3 regions of the uncultured Rossellomorea sp. genome follow, and region 3 is predicted to be linked to each of the others. Evidence: riboswitches for the same ligand, from Rfam matches in the RefSeq annotation. Region 3 holds a riboswitch; each other region holds the start of a gene.
What was found. A riboswitch is a leader RNA that binds a small molecule or an ion and turns the genes downstream of it on or off. The one in region 3 is predicted to bind lysine.

Region 1 (7,531 bases), on a different contig from region 3:
ATTCTTCATCATTACGTTCAGGGAAGTCAGGTTTGTAGTGAGCCCCACGGCTCTCGTTACGATTCAATGCACCGATTGTAATAACACGGGCAAGCTGAAGCATGTTCCACAATTGACGGGTGAATATTGCCCCTTGGTTACTCCATTTAGCCGTATCATTGATATTGATATTTTGGTAACGTTCCATCAATTCCTGGATCTTTTCATCGGTTTGTTTAAGTTTATCGTTATGACGTACAACGGTTACGTTATCCGTCATCCACTCACCAAGCTCTTTATGAATGACGTAAGCATTCTCAGTACCATTCATGGACATGATGTTGTTCCATTTTTCTTCTTCCTGTTTCACATAACGATCGAATAAAGAAGAAGGTACCGACTCAGCCGTTTTTTCTAAACCTTCGATATATTTAATGGCATTAGGTCCTGCAACCATACCACCATAAATAGCGGATAGTAATGAGTTTGCTCCTAAGCGGTTACCCCCGTGCTGAGAATAATCACACTCACCAGCAGCGAATAATCCAGGGATATTTGTCATTTGATCATAGTCCACCCAAAGTCCACCCATAGAATAGTGTACCGCAGGGAAGATTTTCATTGGCACTTTACGCGGATCATCACCCATGAACTTCTCATAAATTTCGATGATTCCACCAAGCTTAATATCAAGCTCTTTTGAATCTTTGTGGGATAGATCAAGGTAAACCATGTTTTCACCGTTGATACCGAGCTTTTGATTTACGCACACATCGAAGATTTCACGTGTTGCGATATCACGTGGAACAAGGTTTCCATATGCAGGATACTTCTCTTCGAGGAAGTACCATGGCTTACCATCTTTATATGTCCAAACCCGTCCACCTTCACCACGGGCAGATTCACTCATCAGGCGAAGCTTATCATCCCCAGGGATGGCCGTCGGGTGGATTTGAATGAACTCACCGTTTGCATAGTAAACACCTTGTTGATACACGATTGATGCTGCCGAACCGGTGTTGATGACAGAGTTTGTAGATTTACCGAAGATAATTCCAGGTCCCCCTGTTGCCATAATCACGGCGTCCGCTGCGAACGATTTAATTTCCATTGTCTGAAGGTTTTGGGCAACGATTCCCCTTGCCACTCCTTCGTCATCTACCACGACGCCAAGGAATTCCCAGCCTTCGAATTTATCCACTAGTCCTGCTACTTCATGACGACGAACCTGCTCGTCCAGAGCATATAATAATTGCTGACCAGTCGTTGCACCGGCGAAAGCGGTTCTATGGTGCTGTGTTCCACCGAAACGACGGAAATCCAGTAACCCTTCCGGTGTACGATTAAACATTACTCCCATACGATCGAGTAAATGAATAATTCCTGGTGCCGCTTCAGTCATTGCTTTAACCGGCGGTTGATTCGCTAAGAAATCCCCACCATACACTGTATCATCAAAATGTTCCCAAGGAGAGTCTCCTTCTCCCTTAGTATTAACGGCTCCGTTAATACCACCTTGTGCACATACAGAGTGAGAACGCTTAACGGGTACCAGTGAGAATAAATCTACTTGCGTTCCTTTTTCTGCTGCTTTAATTGTGGCCATCAGGCCGGCTAAACCACCACCGACAACGATGATTTTCCCTTTACTCATCGTGACTCACTCCTTTTCCTACCATACTTCAGAGCATTTACTGAATCTATTAGACTTGTATCTATTTCTTCTTATACGAAGGCGAAAATTGCGCGCATACCGACCACCGATAACGCTACAAAAATTCCGATCGTAACATATGTAGCAATTAATTGAGAACGAGGTGAAACGGTAATTCCCCAGCTTACGCAGAATGACCAAAGACCATTCGCAAAGTGGAAAATCGTTGAAAGAACACCCAGTACATAAAACCCTAGCATGAATGGATTTGATAAGATGTTTTCCATCATTTGAAAGTTCACTTCAGCTCCGAATGCTGCCGCAACTCTCGTTTCCCACACATGCCATGTAACGAAAATAAATGTGATTACTCCGGAAACACGTTGAAGTAAAAACATCCAGTTACGGAAATAGCCAAACTTACTTGCATTGTTCTTAGAAGTGAATGCAATGTAAATTCCGTAGATTGCATGGAAATACAATGGAAGGAAGATGATAAAAATTTCAAGGAAATAACGGAAAGGAAGACTTTCCATAAAGTGTGCCGCTTGGTTAAATGATTCTTCCCCACCAGTGGCAAAATGGTTCACGACTAAATGTTGTGTTAAAAATAATCCAACTGGAATAACACCTAGCAATGAATGAAGCCTGCGATAATTAAATTCTCGATTTCCAGCCATGATTTACCCCCCTTAATGATAAAATATGAATTCGTTTTCTAATGCATTTTCTAAGAATGACTAGACGACGATACATATTTTATATTGTAACAATTATGTGACATGTTCATTTTACTCCCAAGGAGTGGAAGCGTCAAGAAAACGTATACATAAATTCGACAATATCGCAAAAATATTTTTAATATATTGATAACAAAAAAGATGAGGTATTGCCTTGTTAAATGTTCGAAAATTCAAATAAATATCAAATAAAAGTTATACCACCAAAATATCCCATGGTTATTTTTTCGAAGTATGGGATGATAATTCCCCTTTTCATGTATATAATAGTTTTATAGAAAGAGGGGATTTACTTGGAACAGAAAAAAGAAGAAGTACATCAACCGTCCGTTCCAATCTTCGGATATGAAATTTTACGTGACATGTTGATTCCAGAAATTTTAGGAAAGCATACACACGATATTTTATACTGGGGTGGAAAACAGCTCTCTCGGAAATTCCCCCTTCAGTCATCAGAAGAACTGGTATCGTTTTTCGATGAAGCCGGCTGGGGAACTCTTGCACTGCTGGAACAAAAAAAGAATGAGATGACCTTTGAAATAAGCGGACCGGTGATAGAACGACGCCTTTCCTTAAAGTCGGATGTCACATTTAAACTGGAAACGGGCTTTCTTGCCGAACAAATACAGTTACAAAAAAAATGTGTGGCAGAAGCTGCTGACGAACTACATAAACGGAGTCATTCAGTTAAAGTGATTGTAAGATGGGACGAAAAAGATAAAGTAGAATAGTCCTGAACAACATACTTTTAATTCTTTAATAAAGGGTTGCCCCACTTGATGGGGCAACCCTTTTTCACTTGTCCCGTTCTATGCTGCTTTAGTATTATAGCGTGATTTCTTCCATCTTCACCGCGTCCAGGTTAAATGCAGTATGTAGGACGCCTGCCGCTTTTTGCATATTTTTCTCGTCTACCACTGCAGATACTTTGATTTCAGAGGTGCTGACCATTTTCACCACGATGTCATTTTGAGCTAATACTTCGAACATTTCCGCTGCAACACCTGGATTTGAGATCATACCGGAGCCCACGATGGATACTTTGGAAAGCTCACTTTCATGTTCAACATGGGTGAAGCCTAATTGCTCTTTGTTTCGTTCCAGAACAGCGAGGGTCTCCTCCAAATCCTGTTCTTTAATCGAAAATGATAAATTGGTCGTATTCTGATCGGTCTGGCTTTGAATGATAATGTCTACATTCAGATGATTTTTGGCTAAAGTGGTAAACACTGAAGATAGTCCAGTTAATGCGTTACCCAGTCCAAATACAGTGACACGTGTAATTTCAGCTTCAAAGGCTACGCCTCTCACAATTAAGTTTTGTTCCATGCTTGCTTCCTCCTCAATATACGTTCCTTCAACTTTTTCGATACTTGACCTGACCTCTAACGGAATTTGATAATTCTTGGCAAATTCCACTGCCCGTGGATGCAGGACTCCAGCCCCTAAATTAGCCAGTTCCAGCATTTCATCATAGGAAATGGACGGTAACTTTCTTGCCCCTTTAATATAACGCGGGTCTGTCGTATATACCCCGTCTACGTCTGTATAAATGTCACAACGCTCTGCTTTCAGGGCAGCTGCAATTGCTACAGCAGTTGTATCCGATCCACCGCGGCCGAGTGTTGTGATTTCACCCGTTTCTGTCATGCCCTGGAATCCGGCTACAATCACAACTCTCCCGGATTGGAGGTGATCCATCATCTTTTCAGTATGAATATTGGTAATCCTCGCATTGCTATGAACGGATTCCGTTTCAATCCCGGCCTGCCAGCCTGTAAAGGAGATGGCATCATGTCCTGCTTGGATCAGAGCCATCGTAAGGAGTGAAATGGTCACCTGTTCCCCGGTTGAGAGCAGCATATCCATCTCTCTTTTACTCGGTTGTGATGTAATTTCCCTTGCCAATCCAACGAGGGTATCCGTCGTTTTCCCCATGGCAGATACCACCACCACTACATCATTACCTCTTTCTTTTTCTTCCGCAATTCTTGACGCAACATTTTGAATTCTTTCTACAGAACCTACTGAAGTCCCACCGAATTTTTGAACAATAATACTCACAGCTTCTCCCTCTTTCTCATTGAGTGAAAATTCACGACTCATTTTTTGATGGTGAAGAGTACAATCACAATCATCCTACACGTTCATAGAACAGGTTCTTTTCCAAGAAAAGTTCCTGTGCTGGATAATAAAAAAAGCAATGAGAATAATATCTCATTGCTTTATGAACATACAGCAGAACAAACAAAATAGGTTCATCGGCATTGTGAGATAGCTCTCCAAGATTGAATCATCTTGACAATCCTACATTTCTTAAACGTAGAACCAGCGGAATCAGCATGAGACTGAAACCACTTCGGCGAATCTCCCCTTTTCAGGCATCTCAACGGAGCTCATACTCCTCTTTGCCTGTACTCTTGAAGCTCGCACCTCTATCACCACTTTAAAAAGTGATAATGTTATAAATTTTTGTTAATTATAGCACAGGGGAAATATTGATTCAATGTCTAATTGAAACAATATTTCATTTTATTATTCTTTCGTGAGCTGTATTGAATGAGCATGCGGTGGTTGATTTCCGCTGCAGGTGCTCGCTTTCCGCGGGGAGGAAGTCGAGCCTCCTCGGGCTTTGCCCTGCGGAGTCTCGACCTTTCCTCTATTTCCCGCAGGAGTAAAGTGCCTTCCGCTACAATCCACTCTGTGCTTCTAATGCAACAAAGACTTTATGGGATAAGTGGGAAGACATACTGAATTTGACAACTAATTGCACGTAAACTAAGACCATAATCAACAACACTTAGATTCTAATATCCTTTACTTCAACTTCTCATTCAAAACCTTCGCAACAGCTTCCGGAATCCCTATCTCAATAAACTCCTCCACCGTCGCTTCTTTCATTTTCTTCATGGAACCAAAATGTTTAAGAAGCTGCTTCTTACGCTTCGGTCCGATGCCGTCAATCTCATCCAGGGTGGACTGGAAGGCGCTTTTCCCTCTGAGCTGGCGGTGGAACGTGATGGCAAATCGGTGAACTTCATCCTGAATCCGTTGCAGCAAATAAAATTCCTGACTTCGCTTTTCAAGAGGAACAATTTCCAAAGGATTCCCATACAGCAGTTCTGACGTCTGATGCTTATCGTCTTTCGCAAGGCCGCCAAGAGGAATATCCAAACCTAATTCATTCTCAATGACATCCCTCGCCGCTTCAATCTGCCCTTTCCCGCCATCGATAATGATGAGATCCGGTAAAGGGAGACCATCCTTCAAGACTCTCGTATACCTTCTGCGAACAACCTCCCGCATGGAATCATAATCATCGGGACCCTTGACGGTTTTGATTTTGTACTTTCGATACTCTTTCTTTGCGGGTTTCCCGTCAAGAAACACAATCATGGCAGACACGGGATCGGAACCTTGAATATTCGAGTTATCAAATGCTTCGATCCGGAAGGGAGTATATATGCCCATATGTTCACCAAGACGTTCAATTGCCTTAATCGTTCTTTCCTCATCTCTTTCGATTAGGGCGAACTTTTCTTCAAGGGCCTGCTTCGCATTTTTCTCAGCAAGCTTCACCAGCTCTCTCTTCTTCCCCCGCTTTGGCTGGGTGATTTTCACGTCTAACAGCTTAGCAGCCAGTTCCTCATCAATCACTTCAGGCAAAAATATTTCCTTTGGCTTAAAGTGATTGGATTTTGAATAAAACTGTCCTAAGAAAGTAAGAAATTCATCCTCGGGTTCATTGTATAGAGGGAACAGTGACACATCCCGTTCAATAAGCTTACCTTGTCGTACGAAGAATACTTGTACACACATCCAGCCTTTATCGACCGAATAGCCAAATACATCGCGATCGGTGAAATCAGTCATGGTCATTTTCTGCTTTTCCATCGTCGCTTCAATGTGGAGTATTTGATCACGGAATTCCTTCGCTCTTTCAAATTCCAGATTTTCAGATGCTTCATTCATTTTCACCGTTAGTTGATTCTTAATGTCCTTGTAGCCTCCATTTAAGAATCGGGATATTTCGTCAGTCATTTCACGGTACGTATCTTTGCTCACTTCTTTAATACAAGGAGCAAGACATTGGCCCATGTGATAGTACAAACACGCCCGATCGGGAAGGGTGGAACATTTCCGTAACGGATACAAACGATCCAGCAGCTTTTTCGTTTCATTAGCGGCTCCTACGTTTGGATACGGACCAAAGTACCGCCCTTTCCCCCTTTGAACTTTACGGGTAGTGATGAGCCTTGGGTGCCTTTCGTTCGTTATTTTAATAAAAGGATAGCTTTTATCATCCTTTAACATGACATTGTACTTAGGATCATATTTTTTGATTAGATTCATCTCGAGTACAAGGGCTTCCAGATCAGATGAGGTCATGATGTATTCAAAGTCCTCTATTTCTCCTACTAAGCGTTGAGTCTTTGCATCATGAGAACCCGTAAAATAGGACCGAACACGATTCTTCAATACTTTTGCTTTTCCCACGTAAATAATCGTGCCTTGCCTGTCCTTCATTAAATAACATCCGGGCTGATCTGGTAATAGAGCTAATTTATTGGTTATGGTTGGGTTCATTGTCTCTCTCCCTTCTTGTCCACCCATTTATAGACTGTGATGGTTGAATAAACAGGATCGAATAACTCCTGTGAATGAAATGATTGGACTTTTTCTATTTTTCGATCAAGGTTTTCAATACCCTGTTGTTTAAATCCATTAACCACTGCATCGGTCAGATAGATCTCTTTTTGTGTATGCTCAATGTCTTGAAGAAATTGAGCATACGTTAACACGCGCTTATGTGAGTACGGTACATCAAGATACGAGTATACCCTTGTTTCTTCCCATGTGTACACTATCAGGGGAATTTCATCATTTTTCTCCTCGAAGAATGACGCAGTTTTATATACTGCTGGTGGTGAAGAGTGGTAGCCTGACAACACACTCACACTTGTTCCTATATGCAAAATAAACCACAGGCTCAGGATGATCATCTTCAAGGTACTAAGTTTTTTCATCCATCCAGTTAATAAGAAAAATCCGAGTAATAAGGCCAGAGGTAGAATATGTCTCGGCTTATCAATATTTTGAGCAAATAGGCCCCAGAAAAAATAGGAGCTGAATGCAATCAGGAGTAATGTAACGCCTG
Region 2 (7,531 bases), on a different contig from region 3:
GTACGGCATATAGTTTATCGATCCACACCGGCATTAAGTATAAACTTGTCATTGGCATATCACCGATGGTTTGATGGTACTCCATACGTTGGTAATTCGCTTCTGTTTTCTTCGGTACCTCTACTTTGATTTCCTTCGCTTTTCGTGCATCCAACTCGACTGTTTTAGGTCCGTCAAGCTTCACTTCCGGATTTCCGACAAGGGCTACTCCTGCGTGATCCGTATCCATGTCGACATCCATGAGAGACATAGCGGAATAAGTGCCAGGTGGCAGTCGAAGCTCGAGGGTTCCATCTACGCCCACTACTTCAGGCTCCATTTTTTCACTGAACAGTACGACATAAGCTTGTCCTTTCGATCCGTCACGATCGGTTGCGTTCAAGGTGAGTGGATAACGCTCTTCTTCCTTGACCATCGCCATCGCTGTGCGTACGAGTTCTATTCCGTCTTTTTTGGCTGTCAGGAACCCTTGGTATCGGGATCCAGTTTCACCAAGCGTTGAATCGAGTGTTACATTCACGTCCACCGTTCCTCCTGCAGGAACCGTAACGGTTTGATCAGAGACTGTGAGCATGCCGTTTGGTGCCTCTTCTCCCTCCGCATTTGTAAAGGCTGATTCAAGTTCAAGAGTGATTTCTTCCTCACTATCATTTGTATAGGTCACTACCTTTTCTACTGGAGCTGCTTGATCATGAGGCCATTTAAAGAATCCGAATGAGACCGAGCCTGTTGCTCTTACCTGTGTATCCAGGGCAGCTGCTATGTCCACCCGGCCTGTACCGACATGATAAGGCTGGTAACCATCAAGCTTCTTTGTCGTATTCATCAGAGCCTGTTTTAATGTAGTGCCGTCCCAATCAGGGTGCTTTTCAGCTAAAATGGCAGCTGCACCCGCCACATGAGGAGTCGCCATTGATGTACCATTTAAACTTTTATAATCTCCAGTTCCACTGGAATATTGAGAACGAGCCGCGACGATTCCCACACCAGGAGCTGAAAGATCCGGTTTGAGTCCCATGTCCCCATAGCGTGGACCTTTGGAAGAGAAATACGCCAGTTCATCCTCTTTATCCACTGCTCCAACCGTCAAGGCTGCATCAGCTGCACCAGGCGATCCGATTGTACCTTCCCCGCCTCTGTTGCCGGCAGCAATGACGAATAAGGTTCCATTTTCATTTGTCAATCGATTCACCGCTTCTGCCATTGGGTCTGTCCCATCACTTGGCATATCGCTTCCAAGACTCATATTGACGATTTTGGCATTTTCTGAGGCCCACTCCATTCCGTCGATGATCCAGGAATCCTGCCCGTATCCTTGATCACTCAATACCTTTCCAACTAGTAATCGGGCATCGGGAGCAACACCTTTATGTTTTCCATCGCCTGCGCCTGTTCCAAGAACGGTAGAGGCAACATGGGTTCCGTGACCATTGACGTCCTTCACTTCTTCACCAGGTACGAAGCTTACAGCATCATCAATCTGACCTGCTATATCCGGATGCTCCGAGTCGATTCCAGTATCAAGTACGGCAACCTTGACTCCCTCTCCTGTAAAGCCTTGTTCCCAAGCCGAATCGGCTTCGATTTGCGGTACACTTTGATCAAGGGCTGCTTCTACACGGCCATCCAGCCAGATTTTATCAACGCCGTATTCAAATAAGGGTGCTTTCTCCGTTTCTTTCTTTTCACTTTGAGCAGTGACGTCTTTCCAGAATGTTACTGCCTGCTTTTTCTCGGCAGAAAGAGCCGCTCCATTAATGCTTTCCAAGTCTCTCACTTTCTTCGATCCTTTTGGCGCCGGAGCTGCTGAGAAAGTCTTCGCCTTGGTTTCCTTGTATTCTACGATGACAGGTACAGACGCTTGATTCTTATCATCATACCCGTACTCAATCAATTTCGTAATATTAAATAAGTCTTCATCCATTTTACCTGCAGCCATATAAGGCATGGCAGAGTTCGGGAATACGAAAGTGTCGTCTTTGATGGTCATGACCCTGACACCTTCGCCATTCTTGTCAGCAGCCTCCACGTTGATGATTTGTTTGCCGTTTTCCAGAGTGGATACCTTGACCACATCACCTGTGATAAGGGTGACGGTGTGCTCCCCCTTGATGGCCGTATTCACATCGACTGTTGACTGTGTGGGATCAGCATCTTTGGAAGAGACACTTTGGGCATCCACTTGAAACATAGTGCCTGAAATCATCGTAGCGGCAATCGATCCAACGAGAAGTGGTTTCAAGTTAAGCTTTTTCATGAACATTCTCCTATTCTATTAAATGTTGATGGATTCTTAAAAGTTGACTCTTGTTGGGGAAAAAAATGAAGAAGGTATGTAGTCCTACTAAAATGATTTAAAGAATGAAAGACTACTAGAATGCAAATCAATCATCACCTCCAAATAAAGATCGTTTTTTGAAGTTCTGAGGATGTGATAGGTAAGGTATCTTGAAGTCGTGTAGACGCTATGTGGTTAATTGAATTGTAAGTCTAAGTCCGTCCCTTTCTCAATTGGGGTTATTTTTCGGGAGTAGGGAACTAGCCACAAAGAGAATGGTGGATTACATTCAACTTTTTTGTGAATATTGACACATTTTTTTGAGCATTAAATCTAAATAGAAAGTGGTGAAATCGAGTAAATTGAGAGGACGGAACAAAGAACACATTCTGTGAGAGAAATGAAAGGTCCTTCATTAGTACAAACGCATCAGCATCTCTCCATCCGTCTTAAGTCCCCTAAAAATATATAATAGAAGATATCAAGGGAGGATAAATAGAATCAGCAATACATGAGGCTTTACTCGTTCATAAAGTCGAACATCTTAATATTAATCACTCGGGGCATGATGTCGCCGAGTGAAGTTCATCATCTTTTCATGCAGCTCTGTGAAAAAAAGGATAAATAGAAAAAGAGCAGGCGGAACCACAAAGGGTTCAACCTGCTCCTATTTTGCATTAATAGAGACTTTCCGAACGGGATATTAGATCCATCATTATGTCCCAACTCGTGTGAAATAGCTAGTTGAAAAATGAATGCGTAGAGGTCACTTGAATGATGAATGACTAGTTATCAGTTTACCTGTCCCCTTGTCCTATCTACGCTACCGATTCTATGTCTTTCCTGCCGGCAATGGTTTTTTTCTTTGTAAATCGTTCGACCAGCACGGCTACTGCGTTGTCTCCTGTTGCGTTCAGTAACGTAGCCGGAATATCGATTATAGTTGAGATCACCGCTAATAACGGAAGCACTTCCGGCGTCAGCCCGTAGGCGGCGATGATGAACATTTCACCAATCAGTCCTCCTCCAGGGATCCCCCCCATGACGATTGCGGTGATAATCGCGACCAATACCGCTATAAGGTACGTATCAAGCCCTTCAAAAGGAATGCCCAGAACGCCAAATGCAAAGACGATTTTCAAGATGGCCCCCATGGCCGAGCCGTCTTTATGAATCGACGCTCCAATAGGAATGACCGTTTCTCGAACGGCATTGGATACCCCCATCTTTTTCGTTGCATCCAGATTGGCAGGAATGGTTGCCACTGAGCTTTGTGTTCCGATTGCGGTTGCCGCAGGTAAAAGGTTATGCTTCCAAAAGCCTCTCACCCCTCTTTTCCCTCCTGCCACAAAGGCATAGAAGGAGAAAACCACTACAAAGTAAATCACCGCTATCACTAAATACAATAGGAAAGAACGCAAATAAGAAGATAGTAAGCTTGCCCCGAACGTTCCTACTAATGTAGCAAAATAGGCAGCCAGACCGATTGGGGCATAATACATGATATACGATACCAACTTCATGCTCACATCGGCCCCTGCCTGTAGGATTTTTTTCAATGGCTCTGCTTTTTCCCCCAGTCGATTCGTGGCAAATCCGAGTGCCACTGAAAACAAGATAAGGGGCAGCATATGCTCCCGTGTAAATAATTCAATGAAATTATCCACAGTAAAGGTTTGGACGATTTGGTCCCCCAATTGGATGTCTTCTGTTTCAACTGACTGGTCCAGACTGATGGTAATACCTTCCGTCGGGGGAAAAACCTTCACTCCCACAATCATCAACACAGACGAGATGATCGTGGTGATCAGGAATATCACCAGCATACTGCGCATGATTTTCTTAAATTGACCTTTCGATTCCAAATTGGCGATCGCCGATGAGATCGAAAAGAAAACCAGGGGTACCACGATCGTAAAGAGGAGATTCAGGAAGATATCTCCCAAGGGTTTTAACATTTCTGCTTTCTCTCCCATGGTCAGTCCGATAATGGATCCTATGATAATGGATGCGAGTAGTGTGATGGCTAATCCGTACGTTTTAAATATGTTTTTCATTCTATGTTCTCCTCTTCATTATGATTGTAAGGTGGATTATTCTTTACCGGTCATTCCGAACTAAATCAGCATACGATTCACGCTCGATCACGACCCGTGATTCCCCATCCTTTACAAACACAACAGCCGGTCTTGGAATCCGATTATAATTACTCGCCATGGAATACCCGTAGGCTCCTGTACTGAACACGGCCAGAATATCACCGTAATTCGTCGGTGGCAGCATCAGGTCCCAGATCAGCATGTCACCGGATTCGCAGCATTTCCCGGCAATACTCACAAGCTCCGTGCATTCCTCATGGGGACGATTGGCAAGCACCGCATGGTATTTCGCCTGATAGAGGGCCGGGCGAATATTGTCCGTCATCCCCCCGTCGATCGCGACGTACGTGCGCACATCGGGAATGATTTTCTTCGACCCCACTTTATACAAGGTCGTCCCAGCTTCAGCCACCATGCTTCGTCCCGGCTCCACCCATACTTCAGGGAGCGGATATTCATTCTTGGTGAAATAGGTCTTCACACTATCGGTAATGCCCTTCACATACGTTGGAATCGGCAGGGGCTGGTCTTCTTCCGTGTACCGGACACCGAATCCTCCGCCGATATTCAGCACCGGCATAGTCACATCAAATTCGATCCGGATCCGCTGCAGGAAATCTGCCAGTACTTGAATCGCCTGATCAAACCCTTCCCGTTCGAAAATCTGAGATCCAATATGTGAATGCAGACCGAGTAATGAGAAGTACGGCTTGTGGAGAGCTAACTGAATCGCCGTATTCGCCTGTCCGTTGGAAATGCTGAATCCGAATTTCGAATCCTCCTGTCCCGTCGTGATGTACTCATGGGTGTGGGCTTCCACACCTGGCGTGACCCTGATCAGGATCTGAACCTGCTGCTCACGCTCCTTGGCCAGATCATGCAGCAGTTCAAGCTCTAGGAAACTATCGACAACAAAGCAGCCGATTTTAGCCTCAAGTGCCATGAGTAGCTCCTCTTCTGACTTGTTGTTCCCATGAAAATGAATACGCTCCGCTGGAAAACCTGCCTCAAGGGCCGTATACAATTCCCCGCCGGATACAACATCCAGTGATAACTCCTCCTGCTCTGCCAGGCGCACAATCTCTTTACATAGGAACGCTTTACTCGCATATGCCACCTGGAACTGCAATCCGCTTTCGTTGAAGGCATTACGGAAAAGTCGGGCATTTTCACGAATCATTCCTTCATCGTAAACCATTAAAGGCGTGCCATAGGTCTCCACCAACTCACCCGTGCTCATTCCTCCGATTTCAAGATCTCCACGAACATTCACATCAACTGTACTCATATCCTATACTCCTTTTGACTCTCTCTAAAAAAACACAAAAAAACCGTATGAAGCGATGCTCATACGGTTTATCATCAAAAGTTTTGGAAACATAATGAAGACTATGTATTAACATCTCTTCAATAGTTCTCCACAACTTTTTCATTGTGACAGTCCAACATTTCTTCAATGCTGGCCCAACAAAAAATAGAATTGGCTATTTTCTGCTTCGGCGATCTGCCTTTCCCTTCTTATCCCGGAATCCATTATTCTCAAAGAAGATACTCATCATACTCGCGCCTCTATTATCAGAGAGTGACGTATTATTTTGTTTGAATTACTATACCACTCTCTTAAAATAGTTGTCAATTGGTTTTTGAAAGAGAAATAGGCAAAACCCCCGGAAGTAGCCCGGGGATTTCGTGGATCATTTTATTTCAGATTGATTTCGAACGGTTTCATTTTGACCGGCTTATCATTTCTGCTCAATGTCTCGAATGGGACAATCAGTGAGTAGTCCTCAAGGTTGGCATCCTGAGGCAATGTAAACGTGGATTGATAACGGAGAGTATCCTTATCCACTGTTTTCGTTTTAGCACTTCTGATCATATGATTCAGCATCTCATTATAATCCAGTTCATCCTTCGCATTTCTTTTAATATCTTTTGATGGGATCACCTGAACGAATTGAGCAAAGCTCTTTAATATGTCATATTGGAATTGTTTTTCTTTGATATGATCAATGGTGAAATCGACTGTCACCTTCCCTTTTGCGTTTTGGATATCTTGTACCGTGACCTGATAACCAAAACGAGGGCTCTTCACCTGGAATGGAGGTGAATCCTTCAGTGAGTTGATGCCGTCTTCATCTACTCGCTCCATATCAGCCTGGACTTTCAGCGACTGTGCTTTATCACTGAGTTTACTCGTGAACAGCTCCCTGACAGTCTTTTGATAATAACCGTCAATTTCTTTGATATTTAGTGTCTCTGCACTGGACTTTGATAACCGGTTCCCTAAGTCATCAAACACAATCAGATTTAACGTATCCTTCTCGGACTCCACCGAATAGGTATACTCCAGCGTAGTCGTAGCTTTTCCTTTAGTAACAGATGTTACTTGCAGCTCAAATTCCCCATTGGGCGATTCTGTCCTTACATCTGTTTTGATCTTTTCAGATGGAATCCTCTTGACCGGTACATCAAAGGTCCAGGTACCGTTCACATCTGCCATATGGGTGAACGTTAACGGAAGCGTGAAGTTTTCCGGCGGTTCTTTCCCATCCCGGTAAAATTCGATCGAGCCTATGAACTCATCCCCGTCTTTTTTAAGACCCGAACTTCCCGATCCCCATTGATTCTGATCCTTACCGTCGAAGAGATGATAGCTGTAGCCGCTCACCGGACGATTCCCTTCGTCCATATGTTCGATGGAAAGGTCATCACCCTTCGCCTTGAAGGTGACTCCGATGACGTTCCCGTCATAATATGTGCTTGTGATTGTCACATCGACGCCGTTGGAAGTGGCGGCCTGATTAACTTCCGTCACTTTATCGCTGAAATAGAGTTCTTTTCCGACATCCGAACCGACTTTTTCATAAATGGCACCCAGTACAGGCAGTTTGGCCAGTGCATTGTTCACAGGTGAGAACAGGAAGCCCGATACGAGTACCATGGAGGCAGCAGCGGTGGTAAATGCGGCACTTATCTTGACCGTTTTTTTCCGGAACTTTTGTTTTCTGCCTTCTTGGATTCCTGTTGAAATTGCCTCAAAAACCTTTTCTTTTGGTACCTCGATGCTGTTCATTTCTTCCTCAAACCATTTTTTGTCCATACTGATTCACTCCTTCCAGCAGCATTCTCAATTCCAGCTTCGCCCGGTGAAGAT
Region 3 (7,531 bases):
TTATCAGCTGCACAAAACCTCTAACGATCTTTATATTCTTTTCAATAATAATTCCGGTGGAGATGCCGCTGATAACGCGAAAGAGCTCATTGAATTATTAGGCATTGAATATGGAGGACTTGCACCAAAGCAACTGGATTTATTTTAGCTGACAGGAGATGAAAGACAGATGGAATGGATTGTTCTTCTATCAATCGGACTTTTAGCAGGAGCAATAGGATCCCTCGTCGGATTGGGCGGAGGCGTCATCATTGTTCCTGCCCTCATTTATTTCGGTACATATACAAGCTTGATAGAAGAAATGAACCCTCAGACAGCAGTAGGAACATCATTGGTCATTATGATTTTTACAGGGTTATCATCCACCCTGGCCTATCTAAAGCACAAGACCGTAGATTATAAAAGCGGTTTGATCTTCTTTGCAGGCAGTGGGCCGGGTTCAATACTGGGAGCGTGGGTAAACAAGGGATTGAACATGGAAAGCTTTAATTTATACTTCGGCATTTTCATGATACTGATCGCCATTATTCTCATGGTCCGAAACAAGTTAAAGCCTATTGAGAAATTCAAGGATGCTTCCTTTCAACGGAAGTTTACGGATCCCGCTGGAAAGACCTTTCGTTATGGGTATCCTCCTTTATTAGGAGGGGCTATTGCTTTTGTAGTTGGATTTACGTCAGGTTTATTTGGCATTGGTGGCGGATCATTAATGGTACCTGCCATGATCTTAGTATTTCTTTTTCCTCCCCATGTAGCCGTTGCCACATCCATGTTCATGATTTTTCTATCTGCGTTGGTTGGCTCAGGTACACATATCATGTTAGGCAATGTAAAGTGGTTGTATGCTCTTGCCCTTATTCCTGGGGCCTGGATTGGAGCTAAGTCCGGGGCCTATTTAAATACGAAACTTGAATCGAAAGTATTAGTGAGTATTTTACGCATTATTTTAATTTTAATTGGAATTCGATTGATTTACCAAGGCATTACAGGATAACATACCTCCAATAGGAGTGAGCAAATAGTGAGAGAAACCATTCATATTTATCATACAAACGACCTTCACAGTCATTTTGAACATTGGTCAAGGATTCGGGATTTTTTGAAAATGAGAAAACAATGGCATCTTGATGAAGGGGATCCTGTTTATCTATTTGATATCGGAGATCATGTGGACCGCTGGCATCCATTAAGTGAAGCGACTTTAGGAAAAGGAAACATCGAATTTCTAAATGAAGTCGGCTTTGATGCTGTAACGATCGGGAACAATGAAGGTATTACACTGGACTATGTAGATTTAAACAGCCTTTATGATCATGCCGATTTTCACGTGATTGTAGGCAATCTATTAGATCAGTCTGGACAACATCCAAGCTGGTTAAAGCCTTATCATATTTTTCGAACGGATAGTGGAATGAAGATAGGGGTCATTGGATTGACAGCCTATTTCAAACCATTTTACGAAGCTCTCGGCTGGAATATTACATCTCCAATGGATGAACTGCAGAAGTTGGTTCAAGAGCTTCATCCACAGGTGGATATGATAATCCTTCTTTCACATTTAGGGATAAGGGATGACGAGGTGATTGCAGAACAATTTCCTGAGATTGACGTTATCCTCGGAGCTCATACCCATCATGTACTTCATCAAGGAAAAGAAATTAAGGGAACGATGCTTGGCGCAGCAGGAAAGTTTGGTCATTATGTTGGGCATATGATGATTGAGGTTGATATAACCAATAAAACCATCATAGGGAAAAAAGCACAGCTCTATGAACAGCACGAGCTTCCCTCTGTCGAAAAGGAAGAACAGGAAAGCCTGGAGTGGTATCAGGCAGGAGAGGATTTGTTAAGAAAAGAAGTATCATCTCTTACGAAATCCTTATCCGTGGATTGGTTCAATCCATCCCCGCTTCCGAACGTTTTATGTGATGCCCTTGCTGAATGGTGCCGGGCTGATTGTGCCTTTCTTAATTCAGGCTTGCTCATCGATGGACTGAGTGAGGGATCGGTGACGAAACAGGATTTGCATCGCATCCTGCCTCATCCGATCAATCCCTGCCTGATTAAGGTGAAGGGGGCGGAGCTTAAGGAAATCATTAAACAAACATTTAATGAGGAATGGCCGCATCTTCAAGTGAAAGGGTTAGGGTTCAGAGGCAAAGTGATGGGACGATTTGTATACACGAATGTTCAATTCGGAGACCATGAAATCTTAATCGATAACAAGCCGATCGATTCTCAGAAAGTGTACAAGCTTGCCTTACCTGATATGTTCACGTTTGGACACTTCTTTCCTGACCTTCAAAGACTAGAAAAAAAATACTTTATGCCTGAGTTTTTACGAGATGTTCTTGAATGGAAATTAAAGCAGTAAATGTTTCACCGTTTCCTTTTCCGCGTCATACATATGAGTGAAAGGAGCGATGAAACATGATGAATGTATTTCCGATTACCATTCAGGGACATACCTTTTTAGCGATTTCTGTTGAACTGCCCAAAACCAATCTCCTCGTTGTGACGAGTGATATAGGATATATAATGTGTGGAGCACTGGACGTAGCGTTACTAAATGAGAAGTTAAAAGACAGAGGAATCATTGCAGGAAGAGCCGTCGGTGTAAAAACAATCGATCAGCTACTTGATGCCCCTCTTGAATCCATCACCATCGAAGCAGAAAATCGCGGCATCACACCGGGCATGATCGGCCGGGATGCATTGTTAAAAATGATATAAGTGTCAAGAAGGACCAGTTGCTCTTTTGAGGGCGCTGGTTTTTGTTTTGGTGTCGGAGGACACCATCAATATTCTTTCATGAATAATTAACAATATACAAGGAAATACACCTTGCAAGAACGTTTTTATCCTTTATAATGGAGATACTAGGAAATTTTGTCGAAAAATGAAAGAATTACATAGGAGAATTCTATGAGGCTTATATCAACTAGGGCTTTGAAACCGGGCATGGTTCTAGCTACAACCGTATATAATATGAGAGGTCAAGCTTTAATTCATGATAACGTTCCGATAACAGAACGCATGATTTATAGATTGCAGGAGCTTAGTATTCAGTATGTCTATATTGAAGACTCGCTTTCGAGCGGAATCCATGTAAATGGGACCGTTTCGAATAAAGTGAGACAGCAAGCTGTAAACAATATTGAAATGGCCTTTAATCAATTAAGCGCATCGAAAACGGCGCCAAGTGCGCTCATGATTGAAGATAGTGCTAAGCAATTGAAGCAGGTGATTGATGTAGTCTTGTCTGAAGTAAAGGCAAATCATGATCTCCTAACCATTTTGACAGATGTTTTCACATATGATTCCTATATTTTTCATCATTCATTTAATGTTACATTGTATACGCTCTCAATTGGTCTTGAACTTAAGCTCTCTGCTAAACAGCTCGAGCAGTTAGGGGTGGGAGCGATTTTGCATGATATCGGTAAGATGCTGGTACCAGAGGAGATTCTATTGAAGCCAGGTAAGCTGACAGAAGGCGAGTTCTCTGAAATTAAGAAGCATTCTGAACACGGCTTTGAGATTCTGAGACAGCTTCATTCTGTGTCTTTGATCATTGCTCATTGCGCTTATCAGCATCATGAGAGGCTTGATGGATCCGGTTATCCACGGGGAATCAAAGGCGAGGATATTCATCCGTTTGCAAAAATCATTGCAGTGGCGGATGTATTTGACGCCATGACGTCTAATCGTGTGTATCGGAAAGCCATGCTTCCACATCAAGCGTTGGAGGTATTATATGCAGGCAGCGGCACCCTGTTTGATACAAATGTAATCGAAGCCTTCAGGTCTTCTGTTGCCATCTATCCAAATGGGATGGTTGTGGAGCTGAATGATGGCCGAAAAGGAATAGTGACAGATCAAAATAAAGGGGTAACGGATCGACCGGTGATTCGGATCATCGAAGAAGACGGACAGGAATTACAAACCCCTTATCCCATTGATTTAAGCACGGAATTAGATAAGGTGATTACCGGGTTTGACCCGGATTATGAACCCCAATCTCTAAAAATTAAATAATTTTTTTGCGTTAAACCCCTCTTACTGTGCATACAAATAGCTTGTAAGGGGGGATTTTTTTGTCAAAGTTTAAAACATACAAACCCCGAAGAGGAGGGCCGCTACCTTTTCGATATGTGATGATCATTACGATTCTATTCTTTATGATATCTACTGGATTCGGGTTGTGGATCATTAATAAAGGTTTAAAACCGACACTTCTTGCTTATGCTGAGACCCAGACCAGCAGGATCGGTACGTTAGTTATCAATAAAGCAATTAACAAAAAAATTGCCGATGTTCTTGATATTTCGGATATAACGGAAGAAGTGAAGAATACAGAAGGCGATATTGTCTCATTTAAATACAATACTCAGACAATCAACCGGGTTCAGGCAGAAATCACAAACTTAGTACAGCAAAACCTGCAGGAAGCAGAGGAAGGAAATTTAGAAAACCTGGAATTTATTACCGAAGTGGAAATCGATGAAGGGAAATCTAAAGCAGCGAAGGGCATCACTTACTCGGTGCCTCTTGGTCAGGCGACCAACAACGTGTTACTCGGTAATCTGGGTCCAAAAGTGCCCATTCGCTTTCATTCGATCGGGGATGTCCGTTCCGATATTAAAACGACAGTAGAGCAATTTGGGATCAATAATGCTGTTGTAAAAGTGTTTGTCGAGCTTGAAGTCAATGTCCAGATCATCATTCCATTTGCAACGAAAACGGAAACCATCAAGCAGGATATCCTGGTTGCCATGGGTACCGTTCACCTGGATGTACCACAGTTTTATAACAATGGTGGAGGTGAATCCAGCCCATCCATTGAAATTCCCACAAATTAGTCAGGAAAAAAAGTTGTCAAAAGAATGATAGTTTGTTATATTAATAAAGAAAATTTAATAACACACCACATCATCAGTCCGATGGGGTAGAGGCGCAGGGTTCAAGAGTATGCTGTTTGAGGATGACAACTGGGAGAACAGATGAAAGGGAACTTTTGCCGAAGTAAATATGCATGTCGAAGGTGTATTTGCTGGGGTTATCTTGAAGAAGGATAACACTGTCATTATAGGGGAATCTCTATAATGGGGAGCTACAGATCGTGATGGAGCACTTAAATTACTTACTAAGGTAATGATAGTTTCTCTATCGTTGCCTTTTTTTATTATCCTCTGTCATGCTACGATGGTTCCCCCCTATCAAATAGGAGGAGGACACTATGGAAAACACGATTTACTCACTATTACCACCCCTTTTAGCCATTCTTATGGTTATACTTACGAGACGGGTTCTACTTTCACTCGGAGTAGGAATCGTTGCGTCTGCCTTTCTGTTAGCAGATTTCTCAATTACAAATACATTCAGCTTTATGTGGGACGCCTTTAAAGGCATCTTTGTCGCAGATGGAGCACTCAACACCTGGAATGTCTATATTATTTTCTTCTTACTTATTCTTGGTGTGATCACGGCGTTTGTGAACATTTCCGGCGGTAGCCGCGCATTTGGTGAATGGGCGATGAAACGTGTGAAAACGAGAAAAGGGGCACAGCTTCTTGCAGCCGTTTTAGGTATCATAATTTTTATTGATGACTATTTTAACGCCCTTGCTGTTGGACAGGTTTCGAGACCCATTACGGATCGCCACAAAATTTCACGGGCAAAACTAGCCTATATCATTGACTCCACATCGGCACCGATTTGTGTCGTTTCACCAATCTCAAGCTGGGGAGCGTACATTATCGGGATTATCGGTTCGATTCTTGCTGCACACAGCATCACTGAATACACAGCATTTTCAGCATTCGTTCAAATGATTCCAATGAACCTTTACGTCTGGGCAGCTGTCCTTCTTGTGATCATGGTTGCTGCTAAAGGCTTGGACTTCGGAAAAATGAAAGAGCATGAAGTAAGAGCCCTTGAAACAGGAGCCCTTTATGACCCTGAAAAAGAGATTCCAGGCGAATTGAAAAATGATCTGCCTGTAAGCTCGAAAGGATCAGTAGGAGATCTTGTCTGGCCAATCGTGGCTCTGGTCATCGGTACAATCGGAATGATGCTCTGGACAGGGTATCAAGCCGTCGGATCATTTGACATCCTGCCGATATTTGAAAATACAGATGTAACGAAATCTTTATTATATGGTGGATTATTCGGTCTCCTTGTTGCGCTGATCTTCTTCCTTCGTCAAGTCAGCTTGAAAGGAATTGAAGGCAAAGCCGTTGGAGTAGCAGTAGTGGAAGGAATCAAATCCATGCTGCCAGCCGTTTACATTCTTATCTTCGCATGGACGATCGTAACATTGATCGATCAATTGCAAACAGGTACGTATCTTGCGGGTCTGGTTGAACAATCCAGCTTACCGATGCAGGCACTTCCGGTCATCTTGTTCTTAGTTGCCGGAATCATGGCGTTCTCCACAGGGACATCCTGGGGATCGTTTGGTATCTTACTGCCGATCGCCGGGGAAATTGCAGCAGCGACAGATGTAAGTATCTTATTGCCTGCTATGGCAGCCGTTTTAGCTGGATCCGTATTGGGAGATCACTGTTCTCCAATCTCAGATACGACGATCCTTTCCTCAACTGGAGCAGGAAGCAATCATATCGATCACGTTCTCACACAGCTTCCATATGCATTGATCGGAGCGGTTGCTGCTTCAATTGGATACCTTGTACTGGGATTCACTGGTAGCACGTTACTTGGTTTAGGAGTTGTGATTATTTTAATCCTGGCATTCGCTTTTCTGTTTGGTGAAAAAGCAAAACCGGCTGTATCAGAACAATAATGAAATGAAGAACCAGGAGCTCATTGGCTCCTGGTTTTTTTATGCAATTTTCACTTGATGTCAGGGTATTTATTAAAACCCATGGTGGTATCAAGAAATCCCCCTCGACCTTTCCAATCATTAATCCTTCATGTTTCGACAAAATTCATATAGTGAAATAGTACCTGTCCCAATTTGAAAAAATCTCTCTGTAGGCTTAAAAATAGCTTTGACAATTGTCCTGGAACTAGCTATACTGACTTTAGATTATAAATAATCTGAAAATATAAAAATTTCAAATACCTTAATATGGTAGTTGAAAAGAACTAGGGGGGACCAATATGGAGAATCGTGCCCAGTTTGGAACACGAGCAGGATTTATTCTAGCTGCCGTCGGGTCAGCAATCGGTTTGGGAAACATTTGGCGTTTTCCGGCAGTAGCGTATGAAAATGGTGGAGGAGCATTCTTTATTCCTTATTTATTCGCTCTTCTAACAGCGGGAATTCCATTATTAGTACTTGAATTTACATTAGGTCATAAGTACCGTGGCTCAGCACCGCTATCTTATTTCCGTCTTAATAGGAAATCAGAGTGGCTTGGCTGGTGGCAGGTGTTAATTGCATTTGTTATTTCTACCTATTATGCCGTCATTATCGCGTGGGCGATGTCCTACAGTGTATTTTCTTTCAATCTAGGTTGGGGCAAGGATACAGAGTCATTCTTATTCAATGACTATTTAAAGCTTA

Region 1: another riboswitch for lysine. It lies ahead of Q1B03_RS05055 (aspartate kinase); the one in region 3 lies ahead of Q1B03_RS16430 (Na+/H+ antiporter NhaC family protein).
Region 2: another riboswitch for lysine. It lies ahead of lysA (diaminopimelate decarboxylase); the one in region 3 lies ahead of Q1B03_RS16430 (Na+/H+ antiporter NhaC family protein).

The regions. Positions count from the first base shown of each region.
Region 1 covers NZ_CANKZT010000001.1:946,105-953,635, forward strand. The annotation lists gene sdhA (succinate dehydrogenase flavoprotein subunit) at 1-1,633, opposite strand, end outside; gene Q1B03_RS05045 (succinate dehydrogenase cytochrome b558 subunit) at 1,705-2,313, opposite strand; gene Q1B03_RS05050 (YslB family protein) at 2,667-3,104, shown strand; gene Q1B03_RS05055 (aspartate kinase) at 3,199-4,437, opposite strand; lysine riboswitch at 4,641-4,819, opposite strand; gene uvrC (excinuclease ABC subunit UvrC) at 5,191-6,960, opposite strand; gene Q1B03_RS05065 (nucleoporin-interacting protein) at 6,957-7,531, opposite strand, start outside.
Region 2 covers NZ_CANKZT010000008.1:109,522-117,052, reverse strand. The annotation lists gene Q1B03_RS20160 (S8 family serine peptidase) at 1-2,257, opposite strand, end outside; gene Q1B03_RS20155 (dicarboxylate/amino acid:cation symporter) at 3,097-4,335, opposite strand; gene lysA (diaminopimelate decarboxylase) at 4,379-5,665, opposite strand; lysine riboswitch at 5,781-5,957, opposite strand; gene Q1B03_RS20145 (DUF4179 domain-containing protein) at 6,077-7,477, opposite strand; gene Q1B03_RS20140 (sigma-70 family RNA polymerase sigma factor) at 7,458-7,531, opposite strand, start outside.
Region 3 covers NZ_CANKZT010000004.1:393,269-400,799, forward strand. The annotation lists gene Q1B03_RS16400 (DUF72 domain-containing protein) at 1-148, shown strand, start outside; gene Q1B03_RS16405 (sulfite exporter TauE/SafE family protein) at 170-994, shown strand; gene Q1B03_RS16410 (bifunctional UDP-sugar hydrolase/5'-nucleotidase) at 1,022-2,374, shown strand; gene Q1B03_RS16415 (YunC family protein) at 2,431-2,733, shown strand; gene Q1B03_RS16420 (HD-GYP domain-containing protein) at 2,926-4,038, shown strand; gene yunB (sporulation protein YunB) at 4,098-4,862, shown strand; lysine riboswitch at 4,942-5,124, shown strand; gene Q1B03_RS16430 (Na+/H+ antiporter NhaC family protein) at 5,240-6,805, shown strand; gene Q1B03_RS16435 (sodium-dependent transporter) at 7,126-7,531, shown strand, end outside.